Regions from separate parts of the Bacillus sp. Medicinal_06 genome, predicted to be linked through region 3. Evidence: predicted binding sites of a transcription regulator. Region 3 holds the regulator's gene; each other region holds the start of a gene.
The links. The regulator LexA, encoded in region 3, represses DNA repair genes until DNA is damaged. The targets are predictions, from matches to a motif close to CGAACATATGTTCG.
Positions count from the first base shown of each region.

Region 1: the regulator LexA is predicted to act here: its motif matches at 1,296-1,309, upstream of ruvA (Holliday junction DNA helicase RuvA).
Region 2: the regulator LexA is predicted to act here: its motif matches at 1,732-1,745, upstream of AC1M36_RS25080 (DNA polymerase IV).

Region 1 covers NZ_JBWYHD010000002.1:472,394-475,678, reverse strand. Annotated here, with positions in the region: gene ruvB (Holliday junction branch migration DNA helicase RuvB) at 1-602, opposite strand, end outside; gene ruvA (Holliday junction DNA helicase RuvA) at 608-1,225, opposite strand; gene AC1M36_RS06030 (iron-hydroxamate ABC transporter substrate-binding protein) at 1,417-2,361, shown strand; gene AC1M36_RS06025 (BofC C-terminal domain-containing protein) at 2,375-2,905, opposite strand; gene AC1M36_RS06020 (DMT family transporter) at 3,089-3,285, opposite strand, start outside.
Region 2 covers NZ_JBWYHD010000017.1:44,945-48,229, forward strand. Annotated here, with positions in the region: gene AC1M36_RS25065 (GNAT family N-acetyltransferase) at 1-96, shown strand, start outside; gene AC1M36_RS25070 (tripeptidase T) at 224-1,342, shown strand; gene AC1M36_RS25075 (hypothetical protein) at 1,396-1,602, opposite strand; gene AC1M36_RS25080 (DNA polymerase IV) at 1,763-3,001, shown strand; gene AC1M36_RS25085 (DUF3932 family protein) at 3,050-3,285, opposite strand, start outside.
Region 3 covers NZ_JBWYHD010000012.1:23,047-26,331, reverse strand. Annotated here, with positions in the region: gene AC1M36_RS22745 (bifunctional metallophosphatase/5'-nucleotidase) at 1-484, shown strand, start outside; gene AC1M36_RS22740 (DUF896 domain-containing protein) at 528-767, opposite strand; gene AC1M36_RS22735 (YneB family resolvase-like protein) at 813-1,469, opposite strand; gene lexA (transcriptional repressor LexA) at 1,612-2,232, shown strand; gene AC1M36_RS22725 (DUF4097 family beta strand repeat-containing protein) at 2,262-3,062, opposite strand; gene AC1M36_RS22720 (DUF1700 domain-containing protein) at 3,068-3,285, opposite strand, start outside.

The sequences.
Region 1 (3,285 bases), on a different contig from region 3:
TCAACTTCAAACACCTCTGCTGTACGCTCTACAATTGCTGACAGTTGATCTACCGTATAGTACTCCAATCGTGATAACACACCAAAACGATCACGAAGCGGCGCTGATAACGCACCTGCACGTGTTGTTGCACCGACTAATGTGAACGGTGGTAAATCAAGCCTTACAGATCTTGCAGTTGGTCCTTTACCAATGACAATATCAAGGCAAAAATCCTCCATCGCTGGGTATAATACTTCTTCAATCGATCGGTACAGGCGATGAATTTCATCAATAAATAGTACATCACCAGGTTGAAGCGCCGTTAACACTGCCGCTAAATCCCCTGGACGCTCGATTGCTGGACCTGACGTTGTTCGAATATTAACGCCCATTTCATTAGCGATAATATTCGCAAGCGTCGTTTTACCAAGTCCTGGAGGTCCGTATAATAGTACGTGATCCAATGTCTCCTCACGCATTTTCGCCGCCTCAATAAACACTTCTAAATTATGTTTTGCCTTATCTTGGCCAATATACTGACGGAGCGTCTGTGGCCGTAACGAATATTCTAAATCCGCATCTTCATATGCCGATTCTCCTGAAAGGAGGCGTTCGTCCATTCTACTCACCTCTTACCATTTAGTAAAAGACTAAGTGCCTTTTTAATATATTGATCCGTCGTAAGTGATTCTTTTAACAACTCAGGTACAACACGATTTACTTCTCGTTCAGCATAGCCAAGTGCACGCAGTGCTTCAAGCGCTTCGTCAAGCTCAGCCGATGAACCTTTCTTCTCATCGAAACGTTCTACATCTGAGAATAAATCAACAAATGCATCCGGCACAACATCAGCTAATTTTCCTTTTAAGTCTAAAATCATTTGGCGTGCTGTTTTCTTTCCAACTCCCGGGAATTTCACTAAGAATTTTTCATCCTCATGTTCAATTGCTTGCACGACCTGTCCAGTTTGACCAGAAGCTAAAATTGCGAGCGCACCTTTTGGCCCAATTCCTGACACACCTAACAATTTTGTAAATAATAATCGCTCTTCACGTGTCTTAAATCCGTAAAGCGCCATAATATCTTCTCTCACATAATGATATGTATATACACGAATTTCTTGCTTACTTCTTTGGAATACATACGGATTTGGCGTGAAAATTTGATAGCCAATTCCATTATGATCAAGAACGACATATTCCGGCCCTACATATTCCACATAGCCTGTAACATATTCAAACAAAATACGATCTCTCCCTCTTAAATCATGTATTCCATTTTAACATATTTAATGATGGAAAAGCGAGACTGACCCAACAAATGTTCTCTGTTTGGATTTTCCATTTTTTTAATATTGACAGAAATATATAAAGCAAATTAATATTACAAGGTCGATAATGATTATCAATACTAATTAAAGGGGTTACATACAAGATGAAACGCAATCTATCTATTCTACTTACTCTCATTCTTGTTGTTCTTGCCATTGTTGGTTGCTCTTCTAAAAAAGAAGAAGCACAGACAAAAGAACAACCAAAAACAAAAGTTGTAAAACATGCAAAAGGAGAAGTTAAAATTCCGATAAATCCAAAAAGAATTGTTGACTTATCTGGATCATCTGAAGAATTATTACTTCTTGGCCATAAGCCTGTTGGTACTGCCAACACGTATAAAGATAAAATCCAAGATCATTTACAAGAAAAGCTAAAAGGTGTAAAAGCAGTTGGTTGGTACTGGGCACCTAAAGTTGATTTAGAAGCAGTTACTGCTTTAAAACCAGACTTAATTATTTTAAACAATCGTCAATTGAAAATTTATGATCAACTATCAAAAGTTGCACCTACAGTTGTCTTAGAAACCAACTTAGAAAACTGGCGCGGTAAATTTAAAGAAGTAAGCAAGCTATTTGACGAAGAGAAAAAAGCTGATAAATGGATTGCAGACTACGATAAAAAAGCAGAGTCCTTATCTAAAAAAATTAAAGAGAAAACAAAAGATGAGAACTTTATGTTCCTCGCTGTAACACCACAAAACTTCCGTGTATATGGTAGCTTCGGATATGGTGATATTCTCTTTAACGACTTAAAACTTCCTGCAACGAAAGGCACAGATTTAAAACAAACGATGGCACAAGTATCACTAGAAGGTCTTGTTGCATTCCAGCCGGATCAAATGTTTATCGTAAACTTTGGTGGCGAAGCGGATAAAGTGTTCGATGACTACAAAAACAGCGCTGTTTGGAAAGATAATAAAGCTGTAAAAAACAATCACGTCTATGAAGTAAGCAATGAAGTTTTTAACACAAAAGCATTTAACCCAATCGGAAAAGATATGCTAATTGATGAAATTGCAAAACAAATTTTAGATAAAAATAAATAAGAAAAACAGCAGCTCATCCCGAGCTGCTGTTTTTCTTATTTTGCACTGCATACTGCTTCATTTTCTCAATTGTCTTCACAAAACGTTCTTTTGACTTGATGCGAATACCGCGTTTTAACTCTGCTCGTTCATAACTTTCTAGCTTTTTCATATCAATTTGAAAAAATGAATGAATCGCATTATCTTCTTTTGGCACACCATTAAAAATTTGCAGTATTCCCTCATTAGAAACACCAAAATACCCACTCGTTTTAAGCAGGGGTGAAATATCATCTACCTTTTTTTGCAACACAATTTGTGTCTCATCACGATCGACAAGCTGCCATTCTTTATACTGCTGTAGAAACTGTTCTAAGTTTGCTACTTTTTCAGTAAAAATTTCCTCACTTACTTCTCCATCTAAATACATACGCTCTAATAAGATTGTAACTTGAGGCTCTTTTTGTGTAACCTCTGATGCAGGAGCCGCAGCTATCACACTCGATTCATGATATAGACAAAACATAGCAATTACGACTTGAACTGCAATCATTATGAATTTCATTTCCGCTCACCTCTTCTAGGCAATCTAAAACTTCTATTTGTAGTTTTTCCGGAATTAGAAGTTTTATCCATAGGAAGAGTAGATATCGTTTATTGAGGATTATAAAATATGCAAACTCTCGAACAAATCACCACTTTGTACACCAAACAGTATCAGAGTAAATTTCTGATATCACAAGTTCTTTTAATCATGTAGAGACATGTTTTTATTTTTACTTGTTTGAACCGTCGCAATATAAACCCCTGCTAGCACAATTACCATTCCAAGTAGCTGTTGCCATGTAATTGTTGCTTTGTATAAAACAACTGCAATTAAGGTTGCAACGATAGGTGTGATATTTAAATACATACTTGCTTTACTTGCTCCAATTTCTTCTACCC
Region 2 (3,285 bases), on a different contig from region 3:
AAGATTGGATTTCAATATGAAGGGGTGTCCCGGAAAATGTTAATGGTGAATGGGATTTGGGAAGATCATATGCGTTGGGTCCTTTTAAATGAGTAGAAGAAAGCAGATGGTTATCTAGATGTGTGAACCATCTGTTTTTTATCTTGTCTTTCGAAACTTTTGCGAAATTCTGTTATAATTAACAATGTTACATACATAATGGTAGTGCAGGAGGCGCATTTTCATGATTAATCAAGAACGTTTAGTAAATGAATTTATGGAACTTGTTCAAGTAGATTCTGAAACAAAATATGAAGCAGAAATTTGTAAAGTGTTAACAGAAAAATTTACTGCTTTAGGTGTTGAAGTATTTGAAGATGACACAATGGGTGTAACTGGACATGGAGCGGGTAACTTAATTTGTACTTTACCAGCAACGAAAGAAGGAGTAGAGACAATTTATTTCACTTCTCATATGGATACAGTAGTTCCTGGTAAAGGAATTAAGCCTTCTATTAAAGATGGTTATATCGTATCAGATGGTACTACAATTTTAGGATCAGACGATAAAGCTGGATTAGCATCCATGTTTGAAGCAATCCGCGTTTTAAAAGAGAAAAATATCCCTCATGGGAAAATTGAATTTATTATTACAGTTGGTGAAGAATCAGGCCTTGTTGGTGCGAAAGCATTAGACCATGAACGTATTACAGCAAAATATGGTTATGCATTAGATAGCGATGGAAAAGTGGGCGAAATTGTAGTTGCAGCACCAACACAAGCAAAAGTAAATGCGATTATTCGCGGAAAAACAGCTCACGCTGGTGTGGCACCTGAAAAAGGTATATCTGCAATTACAATCGCAGCAAAAGCAATTGCAAAAATGCCACTTGGTCGTATTGACTCTGAAACAACTGCAAATATTGGTCGTTTCGAAGGTGGCACACAAACAAATATTGTTTGTGACCATGTGCAAATTTTCGCAGAAGCTCGCTCTTTAGTAGATGAAAAAATGCAAGAGCAAGTTGCAAAAATGAAAGAAGCATTTGAAACAACTGCAAAAGAAATGGGCGGTCAAGCAGATGTTGAAGTAAAAGTTATGTATCCAGGATTTAAATTTGCTGACGGCGATCATGTTGTAGAGGTTGCAAAACGTGCTGCTGAAAAAATTGGTCGTACGCCTTCTCTTCACCAAAGTGGTGGCGGAAGTGATGCAAACGTAATTGCAGGGCATGGTATTCCAACAGTAAACTTAGCAGTTGGGTATGAGGAAATTCATACAACAAACGAGAAAATTCCTGTTGAAGAATTAGCAAAAACAGCTGAATTAGTTGTAGCAATTATTGAAGAAGTAGCGAAATAATTGTAAGGAAAACAAAAAGAGCGTGTAACCTATAGAAGGTTACACGCTCTTTTTCATTTAGATTCAATTGTTTTTACAAGGCGAATGAGCCGATAGAGAAAAATCCATGGGAGTATATATGTTGTTGCGACGTGCACTAGGTGAGGGAGAAGTGTGAAGGTGTTAACATTAATATTGAAAACTGGTAGTAATAAATAGTTAATCGCAATAATTAATATAATAACGAGGAAGGTGTAGTTGAGGTTCCTATGTTTTTTCATAATCACCACTCCTTTTACAGTATTATCCATATTTAATATAAGTATATCAAAAATAGAAGTAGGAAAGAATATAGTTTTTGTAACGGAATCGTTCCATTATTTTTGTGGAATTTGATATAATAAGAATAGGGAACGAATGTTCTTTTTGGGGGTGAGAAATATGCGAGAAATGTATCCGAAAAACGGTCGTGTTATTTTGCATGTGGATATGAATTGTTTCTTTGCATCAGTTGAAATTGCGCATAATTCGTCGCTACAAGGAAAGCCATTAGCAATTGCAGGGAACGAAAAAGAACGAAAAGGAATCATTGTAACATGTAGTTATGAAGCGAGGGAATATGGGGTGCGGACAACAATGCCACTTTGGGAAGCAAAGCGATTATGTCCAGAGTTAATTGTAAAGCAGCCAAACTTTAAATTGTACCGCGAAGCGTCATTTGAGATGTTTCAAATCCTTTCACGTTTTACTGAAAAAATACAGCCAGTTTCTATAGACGAAGGTTATTTAGATATAACAGATTGTTACGGATTAGGTACGCCTCTCGAGATTGCTGAGATGATTCAACAAGCGCTATTAACAGAATTACAGTTGCCATGCAGCATTGGAATAGCGCCAAATCTCTTTCTGGCGAAGACTGCGTCGGATATGAAAAAGCCGCTTGGTATTACAGTATTTCGAAAACGAGATATTCAGGAGTTACTTTGGCCACGTCCTGTTGAAGCGATGCATGGAATTGGTGAGAGAACAGCAGAAAAGCTAAAAGAAATCCACATACATACCATTGAACAGTTGGCAAAGGGAGAAGAACATTTGATACGTGCGAAAATAGGAAAGCATGGCGTTGATTTACAAAAAAGAGCAAAAGGTATGGATGATAGAGAGGTTGATCCAAATCAAATGGGGCAACATAAAAGCATCGGGAATTCCACAACATTTTCAAAAGATATGGATGGAGAGAAAGAATTGCTCGATATGTTAGAGCGATTATCGAAATCGGTTAGTAAAAGGTTGCAAAAACGTACCCTTGTCAGCTATAACATTCAAATTATGATTAAATACTATGATCGGCGTACAATAACACGAAGTAAACAATTAAAAAATGCGATTTGGGAAGAGCATGATATCTTTCAAGCCGCTTCACGTTTGTGGAAACAACATTGGGATGGAGATCCGATTAGGTTGCTTGGTGTTACAGCTACTGAATTAGAGTGGAAGACAGAGTCAATGAAGCAACTGGATTTATTTTCATTTGAAGAAGATGCGAAAGAAGAACCACTGTTAGCTGTAATTGATCAAATCAATGATAAATATGGGATTCCTATTTTGCAAAGAGGAAGTCAGCTATTTCGAAAACAGGAGAAATCGTTTCAGCAGAAGTTACGAAATAAATTTATGTAAAAAGTGTCATGGTAATTCAGTACTCATGACACTTTTTATTTTTATAGATTATGAGATAGAAGGATTTTCATAAATCACAATTTCTGAATTATTTGCCGTTGAAATACGTTGTGCATAATATGTGATAGAGGAAGAAATATATTCCGGTAACGTTTGATTTGTATGCAATGTTGTGTACTCATGGATTAACTCTTTTAAAGTCGTCCATTCTAGTTGTGCTGGGTGATCAGAAACGAAAGAACTTACCCAGCGGTCAAATGAAGATGAAAAATCAGTTTGTAAAC
Region 3 (3,285 bases):
TTCTGGCTTTCCAAAACATATTACAATGAGAGATATTGTTTCAAATTATATTTATCCAAATACATTAAAGGTCATAAGGATTACAGGAAAAGATATAAAAGAAGCCCTTGAGCTATCTGCTGAATATTTCACGTTACATACAGATGGGAATATTATTGTAAATCCTGCTTATACCGAACCAAAACCACAGCATTATAATTACGATATGTGGGAAGGAATTTCGTACACATTAAATATTTCAAAGCCCATTGGTGAAAGAGTCGTTTCCCTACAATATGATGGATCTCCCATTCACCTTGATCAAGAATATGACGTAGTCATGAATAATTATCGCGCAAGTGGTGGCGGAAATTATTCTATGTACCAAAATAAACCCATCATAAAAGACATACCAATTGATATGTCTGAACTTATTGCGAATTACATATTAGAACGGGGAACAATTGAAGCGACAATCAACCGTAATTGGAAAGTTATCAAATAAACAATTCTACTAAAATCAAAAAAAGATGGGCTTCGCCCATCTTTTAATTTAACTTTGCATTATCTTGTTTTTTTAATGCTTTTAATTTCGCTGGTGTAATATCTTTACCTTCTTCGTTAACGACTTTAATGCCTTTTAATTCGTTTAACATATTTTGACGAAATCCTTTTAAATATTGTTCACGGAGCGATTGGCGCTCACGTTGTTCTTCTTCAGTTAATCCTTCAGCTTTTGCTTTTTTCGCTAAGAAATTGATGCGTTCAATGAGTTCGTGACTTAGCATCTCGAATCCCCTTTCTACTTAAAACTGATTATTATCATACAATAGTTAGTCTTGTTTATCAAGCAATTGCTTCGTATATTCCACGTATCTGCGATGTACTGTTGCTTTTGATACATCATGTCCAAAACCACGAAGCGTCGCAGCAATTTCCTCAAATGTTAATTCATTACGACGAAGACGTACAATTTCTTCAATCGGCACTTCTTTCTTTTCACGTCCTGTACTCAAATGACGATTTTTTAAATTTTTTTCTGGACGAAACCCTCTTTCTACCGCTCTCTGCATTCCACGTTTAATCTTCAAATTATGAATCTTCCTCTGATACTCTTCAACTATACCAATAATATCTAATACCATAGAATCTGAATCAGAAAGCTGTAATTCCCCATTATGCGTATGTGTATATACTTTGATCCCTTCTTTATGTAAACAGTGCATTAACGCAATCTTTGCATTCCCTCTTCCAAGCCGCGTTTCATCTTGAATGAGAAGCACATCAATCTCTTCATCTCGAATCATGTCCAGCACTTCTAATATACCGTCTCTTTCAATCGTATAACCGCTTGCCTTCTCCTCAATCACCTTTATAACATTCATTTGATACCGCTCAGCTAAATGCAATAATTCATCTTTTTGGCGTGATAATGATGTTTCCTGCGCTTCTTTCGTTGTGCTTACACGGGCATAAATGATTGCATTCATTTTAAAACCCTCTTTCTCATTTCGATTTTTCCTTTAGTGTATCACAAATCGTCTTTTTGTTCGAACTTATGTTTGTAGAATGTTTTTTCGCATGTTATACTTATAAGTAAGAAAATTGAAAGAAAACGAGGTGTTAAAAAACATGGAAAAGTTAACAAAACGCCAGCAAGACATTCTCGACTTCATCAAACTAAAAGTACAAGAAAAAGGTTATCCACCTTCCGTACGCGAAATTGGTCAAGCGGTTGGCCTTGCTTCTAGTTCTACTGTGCACGGACATTTATCACGTCTAGAAGAAAAAGGTTATATTCGACGTGATCCAACAAAACCGAGAGCCATTGAAATTTTAGGAGAAGTGAAAATCGAAACAGAAACACAATCAGTTGTTCAAGTTCCTATCGTCGGGAAAGTTACAGCAGGCTTACCGATTACAGCAGTTGAAAGTGTAGAGGAACACTTCCCACTTCCTGCAAGTGTTGTTGCTGGAGCAGACCAAGTATTTATGTTACGAATCTCTGGAGATAGTATGATTGAAGCGGGTATTCTGGACGGAGATTTAGTTGTTGTTCGCCAACAACATTCTGCATACAACGGGGAAATCGTTGTTGCTTTAACAGAAGATAACGAAGCAACTGTAAAGCGTTTTTACAAAGAAAAAGATCATTTCCGCTTACAACCAGAAAACTCTTCTTTAGAACCGATCCTTTTAGATAAAGTTTCTGTTATTGGAAAAGTAATCGGTGTATACCGCGATTTACATTAAAAAATAGACCAGTTAAACTGGTCTATTTTTTAATTCGCTTCAATTGTAACGTCTCCTGCAGATGTTTGTCCGCTAATTTTTACACTACCATTTCCTAATGTTACATTTTTCGTTTCTTCTTTGAAAATCTCCACTTCTCCTGCAAATGTTTTCCCACTTATAGTCGCATCTTGAGGCTTCTGAAGTAATCGAATATCAACTTCTCCTGCAGTTGAACTTGCCTCTAAATCATATTTAGGATCATGATCTACAATATCTACATCTCCACTTGTTGTTTTCGCTACAACTTTTCCACTTACTTTTTTCATTTTAACTTCTCCTGCTTTTGAAGACCCTTCTACTTTCTTCGCTATCACCCGCTCCATTTCTACATCTCCACCAAACGTCGTTGCTTCTACACGTTCACTTTTTATATCATTTACTGTTATCTCACCCGCAGAAGAACTTACTTTTATATCTTGGTAAGAACGTTCCGGAACAACGATTATTATCCCTGGCGCTTTAAACCCGAAAGATAAAAATGAAAAATCGAATGAAACCCCTTTTTTTATCTTACCTTGAACCTTTAGCGTATCCCCTTGTTCATCAACACTCACTTTTTGTTTTGCAATATTTCCTATTTGTTTTATATAAAAAGAAGAATCATTTCCTTTTTGAATCGTAACATCTCCAGCATCTAAATCAATTTCCAAATTTCGGATTTCTTCATTTTTAATAACCTTTTCTTTATTCCCCCTTTCTGCCGCATCTACTGCTTTTGTATATGTTTGTGATATACCAATAATTCCAATAATGATACAAGCGACAGCTACTAACAATATCTTTTTCATCTCATCTATTCCCCTTTAATCATTTTGAGATTCCAATTGACATAGCCCACACAAAAATTTTTAAACCCTTTTGTACAGTAGTAAGCAACTATACATAACAATAATCCAACTCCAACAAATGTAATAGAAACAAATATATCAAGCCATAAGAATGTACCCGTTAGTATCTTAATCACTACTAGCAATGGCGCCACAATCGAGACCGCGCCTCCAACCCAAAGGG